Regions from separate parts of the Streptomyces daliensis genome, predicted to be linked through region 1. Evidence: riboswitches for the same ligand, from Rfam matches in the RefSeq annotation. Region 1 holds a riboswitch; the other holds the start of a gene.
What was found. Region 1 has a riboswitch for glycine ahead of gcvP (aminomethyl-transferring glycine dehydrogenase). Riboswitches for the same ligand answer to the same signal wherever they lie in the genome.

Region 1 (3,366 bases):
GCGACACGTCCGCGCCGAACCGTCCCGGCTTCGCCACGCCCACCAGCGCGTTGAGGTTCGCGCCGTCCACGTACACCTGGCCGCCCGCGTCGTGCACGGCGGCGCAGATGTCGCTGATGTGCTCCTCGAACACGCCGTGCGTCGAGGGGTAGGTGACCATCAGCACGGCCAGCTCGGAGCCGTGCTTCTCGATCTTGGCGTGCAGGTCGTCCAGCTCGACGTCGCCGTTCTCGCTGGTCTTCACGACGACGACCTTCATCCCCGCCATCACCGCGCTCGCGGCGTTGGTGCCGTGCGCGGAGGAGGGGATGAGGCAGACGGTGCGCTGCTCGTCACCGGCCGCGCGGTGGTACGCGCGCACCGCGAGCAGCCCCGCCAGCTCACCCTGCGAACCGGCGTTGGGCTGGAGGGAGACCTTGTCGTAGCCGGTGATCTCGGCCAGCCGCTCCTCCAGCTCCTGGATGAGGGTGAGATAGCCCTGCGCCTGCTCGGCGGGCGCGAAGGGGTGCAGCGCGCCGAACTGCGGCCAGGTGACCGGCTCCATCTCGGTGGTGCCGTTCAGCTTCATCGTGCAGGAGCCGAGCGGGATCATGCCCCGGTCCAGCGCGTAGTCGCGGTCGGCGAGGCGGCGCAGATAGCGCAGCATCGCCGTCTCCGAGCGGTGCTCGTGGAAGACCGGGTGCGTCAGGTACTCGTCCTCGCGCAGCAGCCCTGCGGGCAGCGTGTCGTCCGTCGCCGCGTCCAGCCGCTCGACGTCGGCCTCGACCTCGAAGGCGGCCCACACGGCGGCGAGCTGGGCGCGGCCCGTCGTCTCGTCGCAGGTGATCCCGACGTGGTCGGCGTCCACGTGCCGCAGGTTGACGCCCATGTCGCGGGCGCGGGCCACGATCCGGGCCGCGCCGTCCGGCACCCGCACGGTGACGGTGTCGAAGTACGCCGCGTGCACGACCTCCACGCCGCCCTGCCGCAGGCCCTCGGCGAGGAGCGCGGCGTAGCGGTGGGTGCGGCGCGCGATGGCGGCCAGTCCATCGGGGCCGTGGTAGACCGCGTACATCCCGGCCATCACGGCGAGGAGCACCTGCGCCGTGCAGATGTTGCTGGTGGCCTTCTCGCGGCGGATGTGCTGCTCACGGGTCTGGAGCGCGAGGCGGTACGCCTGGCGGCCGTCGGCGTCCTTGGAGACGCCGACGAGACGGCCCGGCAGGCTGCGCGCGTACACGTCGCGCACGGACATGTAGCCCGCGTGCGGCCCGCCGAAGCCCATGGGGACGCCGAAGCGCTGGCTGGAGCCGACGGCGATGTCGGCGCCCAGCTCGCCGGGCGAGGTGAGGAGCGTCAGCGCGAGCAGATCGGCGGCGACGGTGACGACGGCGCCCAGCTCGTGGGCCTGGTCGATGAGGGCACGCGGATCGCGCACGGCGCCGGAGGCGCCCGGGTACTGGAGCAGGACGCCGAAGACGCCGCGCTCGACGATCGCGGCCGGGATGCCCTCGCTCAGATCGGCGACGACGACCTCGACGCCTGTGGGCTCGGCCCGGGTCCGCAGGACGGCGACGGTCTGGGGCAGGCAGTCGGCGTCGACGAGATAGACGCCCTGCTTGACCTTGCCGACCCGGCGCGACATGGCCATCGCCTCGGCCGCCGCGGTGGGCTCGTCCAGGAGGGAGGCGCCGGAGGTGGGCAGCCCCGTCAGATCGGCGACGACGGTCTGGAAGTTGAGCAGCGCCTCCAGGCGGCCCTGGGAGATCTCGGGCTGGTACGGGGTGTACGCCGTGTACCAGGCGGGGTTCTCCATGACGTTGCGGAGGATCACGGGCGGGGTGAACGTCCCGTGGTACCCCAGGCCGATCATGGAGTGCAGCACCTCGTTGCGCCCGGCGAGGGAGTGCAGCTCGGCCAGCACGTCCGCCTCGCTGCGAGCTTCCGGCAGGTCGAGGGCTTCGACGCTCTTGATCACGTCGGGCACCGCGGCGGCGGTCAGCTCGTCCAGCGAGCCGTAGCCGACCTGAGCGAGCATCTTCGCCTGCGCGCCGGTGTCCGGGCCGATGTGGCGTCGCTCGAACGGTGTGCCGCGCTCCAGCTCGGTGAGGGGGATGCGATGGGAAGTCATCTGCGGAGGCCTCCTGGTCTCTGCGACCTTTGGGGGCACCACGGCGCGGGTGCCCGGATGGCCTCCCCCTCTGTCATCACGACCTGAGAGTTTCACCGGACCGTCCGGCAGTGTGGCCCGCCCGGCCCGGCTTTCACCGTCGGTGAGGAGGGGCACCCGGCGCTGGACCGCGGCCCGCCCTGCTTTCCAGAGTGACCTCGTCCGCGCGGTACGTGAGCCTGAGAGATTCCGGGGAGGGTTTGCTCCTTCGGCGCCTCGGGCGACTTTGCCAGAGGACTCTCCCGCACGGGGTCGACAGCCGTTTCCGAGCCTACCAGCGAGGTAGGACGAGAGGACCGGCTGTGCGCTCAAGTGGCCAATGGCCGAAATCTGCCTTTTCGTTGTACTAAGGACTCCAGGGACTCTGATGGAGCAGCCGCGACCAGGAGGAGGGACCGTGCAGACCGATATCGATCCGCGGAGCCTGATCGGCCGCAGGGCCGTCGACAGCAGGGGGACGAAGATCGGCACCGTGGACGAGGTGTATCTCGACGACGCCACGGGCGAACCCGAGTGGGCCGCCGTACGCACCGGCATCTTCAGCCGTGACGCCTTCGTGCCCCTGGAGCCGAGCGAGGTGGAGAACGAGGCGCTGCGCATCCCCTTCGAGCGCGACCTGATCAAGGAAGCGCCCGACTTCGGAGTGGGCCGCCATCTCTCCCCCGAGCAGGAACTCCAGCTCTACCACCACTACGGGCTCGACGTACCCGTGAGGGGCGAGGGCCCCTCACCGACCACGGCTCCCTCCGTCCCGCCGCTCGCGGCCCGGGACCGGAACTTCGGGCGCGTGGCCGGGTCCGGCTCCGGGTCCGGGTCCGGGGGCTGAGGGGCGGCACCCGGGCGGCGATCCGCCCCGGCGGCCCCGGTCACCCCTGCCGTCGCCGCCCGCGCGGCCGGGTCCCGGTCGTCCGGAGACGGGCCCGTTCCGTCCGTCATCGCGGCCATGGCCGCCAGCGGTGGCGGATCGGCCGGGCTGAGGTCCGGATCGTCGACGGAGAACGTCCGCACCCGCCCCGGTACCGAGCCCGGATACTCGAACCGCACGGTCACCCTGCCTATGCCGCTGCCCTGGACCCATCCAGGGCCGTACTCGGCGTGCCGGACATCGTGCCCCGCCACCCAACGCCTGCCCACGGGCACCTCGACGGCAGGCTCACGCGCCGGTGCCGACGCCGACGCGGGCTCCCCGTTCCGCGGCTGCTCGGCCACTGATCCGG
Region 2 (3,366 bases), on a different contig from region 1:
GGGCGGGGCGCTGCCCGAGCCCGACCTGAAGGGGCTGCCGAAGGCGGCGCCGATGCAGGAGGCCAAGGGCGCCAAGCGTGCCGAGGCCGCAGAGGGCGACAAGGCCCCCAAGTCGCCGAAGGCGCCGATCCTGCACATGGGCCACACCCCGGCGTTCTGACGCACCCACACGAGGGCGCGGGCGACCGCGCGCTCTGTCCCCGTGCGCGGCCCGTCACCGCTGAGCGGTGACGGGCCGCGCGCGTCCGGGGCGCCGCGAACACTCCGGTACGCGCCGGAACGCACCGGAACACGCCCCGGACGCATCCCGGAAGCGGCCCCGGAAAACGCCCCGAACCGTGCCCCTGCTCGTCCCCTACGTGCCCCTGCTCGCCCCTCTACTCGAACGCCACCCCGCACAGCGCACCCGCCGCCTCCCGGTCCAGCAGCACGACCGAGGAGCAGCCCTCGGGCACCCGCCCCGCCTCCGCCTGCGCTATCAGGCGGCCCACGGCCCTGCGGTGCCGGGCGAAGGCGTACCCGGAGACGCCCCGGCCCCGCTCGGCCTGGCCCTCCAGGGCGACCACGGGCGGCACGTCGAGGAGCACCAGGTGCAGTCCCCTGCCGCGCCGCCGCGCGTCCCTGGCCAGCCAGCCGCGCACCCAGCCCTGCGTCCCGCAGTCGTGGACGACGACGCTCGCGCCCGAGGCCAGCGCCCGCCGCAGCCCCGCGTAGTGCGCGAGGCGGACCAGGGGGCGGTAGACGCCGTAGGGCAGCCAGCGGGGCAGCCTGGCCTCCCAGCGCTCCCTGGTGTCCTGCGAGTCGATCCTGCTGACGGTGTCGTGGAGAGCCACCGTGCGCCGGATCAGCGTCGACTTGCCGCTGCCCGGCAGTCCCGAGACCACGACCAGGTCACCCGCCGCGAAGCGCAGCGTGCGTCTGGCGGCGGTGCCGCGCAGATCCCGCTCCAGGACGGGCACGGGGGCCTGCGCGGGCACCACCGCACCCGCACCGCCTCCCGCTCCGCCCCCCGTGACCGTCGCGGTCACCGTCGCGTAAGCACTGCGCAGACTGCCCACCTGATCGCCCTCCCCGGATACCTGCGTTTCCCGGGGGCCTCCCCCGGGCCCCCGGCGCTCCACCGCGGCTTTCCCCGAGAGTGTCAAGAAAAGGTAATGCGGTTCAAGACGATTGCTTCCCCGCCAGGAGCACCACGGGTACCCGCGCCGTGCCATGATGTGCGGGCCAACTCCATACAGGCCGCTTGAATCCGCGCGGGAGAGTCCCCGTCCGTACGCCGTCCGCCCCTCGCACAGTGTGCACGGAGGCGGCGTCCACGGGGCGCCGAAGGAGCAAGTCCTCCCTTGAATCTCTCAGGCCCCGATACCGCACAGGATGAGGCAGATCTGAAAAGCGAGCCGCCGCGCGGCTCCACCCAAGGTGCAAGCCGAGGCCCACGGGAACGGGCTCCTGGCGAACCTCTCAGGTTCCGATGACAGATGGGGAGGACATCCGGTCACTTGCCCCCTGGAGCCTGTCTGACATGAGCGACACCCCTCGTAAGACCGCACTCGACGCCACTCATCGCGCGCTCGGCGCGACGATGACCGACTTCGCGGGCTGGGACATGCCGCTGCGCTACGGCAGCGAGCGTGACGAACACCACGCCGTCCGCACCCGCGCGGGCCTGTTCGACCTCTCCCACATGGGTGAGATCACCGTCACGGGCCGGGACGCCGGGGCGCTGCTGGACTATTCGCTGGTCGGCAACCTGTCGGCGGTCGCCGTCGGCCGCGCCCGCTACACCATGATCTGCGACGAGGACGGCGGCATCCTCGACGATCTGATCGTCTACCGCACCGGCGAGGAGACCTACATGGTCGTCGCCAACGCGGCCAACGCGCAGGTGGTCCTGGACGCGCTCACCGCGCGCGCCGAGGGCTTCGGCGCCGAGGTGCGCGACGACCGCGACGCCTACGCGCTGCTCGCGGTCCAGGGCCCCGAGGCCGTCGGCATCCTGCGAACGCTGACCGACGCCGGTCTGGACGGGCTGAAGTACTACGCGGGCCTGCCGGGCACGGTCGCGGGCAAGGACGCGCTCATCGCCCGTACGGGCTACACCGGCGAGGACGGCTTCGAGCTGTTCGTCGCGCCAGGTGACGCCGTCGCCGTGTGGGAGGCGCTGACGGAGGCGGGCTCCGGCGCGGGGCTCGTCCCGTGCGGCCTGAGCTGCCGGGACACGCTGCGCCTGGAAGCGGGGATGCCGCTGTACGGGCACGAGCTGAGCACGTCGACCACGCCCTTCGACGCGGGTCTCGGCCGGACGGTGAAGTTCGAGAAGACGACGAACGAGGGACGTTTCGTCGGGCGCGAGCCCCTGGAGGCGGCGGCCGAGCGGGCGCGGAACAGCCCGCCGCGCAAGCTGGTCGGCCTGATCGCCGAGGGCCGCCGGGTGCCGCGCGCGGGGTACGGGGTGGTCTCGGCCGAGGGCGAGGTGATCGGCGAGGTCACCTCAGGGGCCCCTTCCCCGACCCTCGGCAAGCCGATCGCCATCGCCTACGTGGACGCCGCGCACGCGGAGCCGGGCACCAAGGGGGTCGCGGTGGACATCCGCGGTTCCCACGAGCCGTACGAGGTGGTCGCGCTGCCCTTCTACAAGAGGCAGCGCTGAAACCACCCGTCACGGGCCCGTCACCGGCGGACGGAGGCGTACTCCGGGAGCGGACGCGCCACCGTACGGGCATCCGTCGGCACGCACCCCGCGTCGGCCCGTGCGGGCGCCCGCGCTGTGGAACTCGTCCCATCTTCCAAGACCGTTTTCCCCCGCACCCCTCTCATCCAGGAGAATCGCACCATGAGCAACCCCCAGCAGCTTCGCTACAGCAAGGAGCACGAGTGGCTGTCGGCCGCCGAGGACGGCGTCTCGACGGTCGGGATCACGGCGCACGCCGCCGAGGCACTCGGCGACGTCGTCTTCGTCCAGCTCCCTGAGGTCGGCGACGCGGTCACCGCGGGCGAGCCCTGCGGCGAACTGGAGTCGACCAAGTCCGTGAGCGACCTGTACGCACCGGTCTCCGGCGAGATCACCGAGATCAACCAGGACGTCGTGGACGACCCGGCACTGGTGAACTCGGCGCCCTTCGAAGGCGGCTGGCTGTTCAAGGTGAAGGTCTCGGAGGAGCCGGACGACCTGCTCTCCGCCGAGGAGTACACCGCCTTCGCCGCCGGAAGCTGAGCTGCTCTTCCCGTCTCCCACCCACCCCCAGCCGTGCCAACAGGGATGGTTTCATGTCGCTTTTGAATGGTTCTCTCCACGAGGTGGACCCGGACGTCGCCGCCGCCGTCGACTCCGAGCTTCACCGCCAGCAGTCCACCCTCGAGATGATC

Region 2: another riboswitch for glycine. It lies ahead of gcvT (glycine cleavage system aminomethyltransferase GcvT); the one in region 1 lies ahead of gcvP (aminomethyl-transferring glycine dehydrogenase).

What each region holds. Positions count from the first base shown of each region.
Region 1 covers NZ_BAAGSO010000139.1:10,545-13,910, reverse strand. The annotation lists gene gcvP (aminomethyl-transferring glycine dehydrogenase) at 1-2,110, opposite strand, end outside; glycine riboswitch at 2,307-2,404, opposite strand; partial or broken gene ACYVOO_RS40165 (PRC-barrel domain-containing protein) at 2,547-2,945, shown strand; gene ACYVOO_RS40160 (DNA polymerase IV) at 2,840-3,366, opposite strand, start outside.
Region 2 covers NZ_BAAGSO010000078.1:144,239-147,604, forward strand. The annotation lists gene ACYVOO_RS17710 (hypothetical protein) at 1-160, shown strand, start outside; gene ACYVOO_RS17715 (AAA family ATPase) at 378-1,058, opposite strand; glycine riboswitch at 1,245-1,378, shown strand; gene gcvT (glycine cleavage system aminomethyltransferase GcvT) at 1,523-2,650, shown strand; gene gcvH (glycine cleavage system protein GcvH) at 2,834-3,214, shown strand; gene glyA (serine hydroxymethyltransferase) at 3,268-3,366, shown strand, end outside.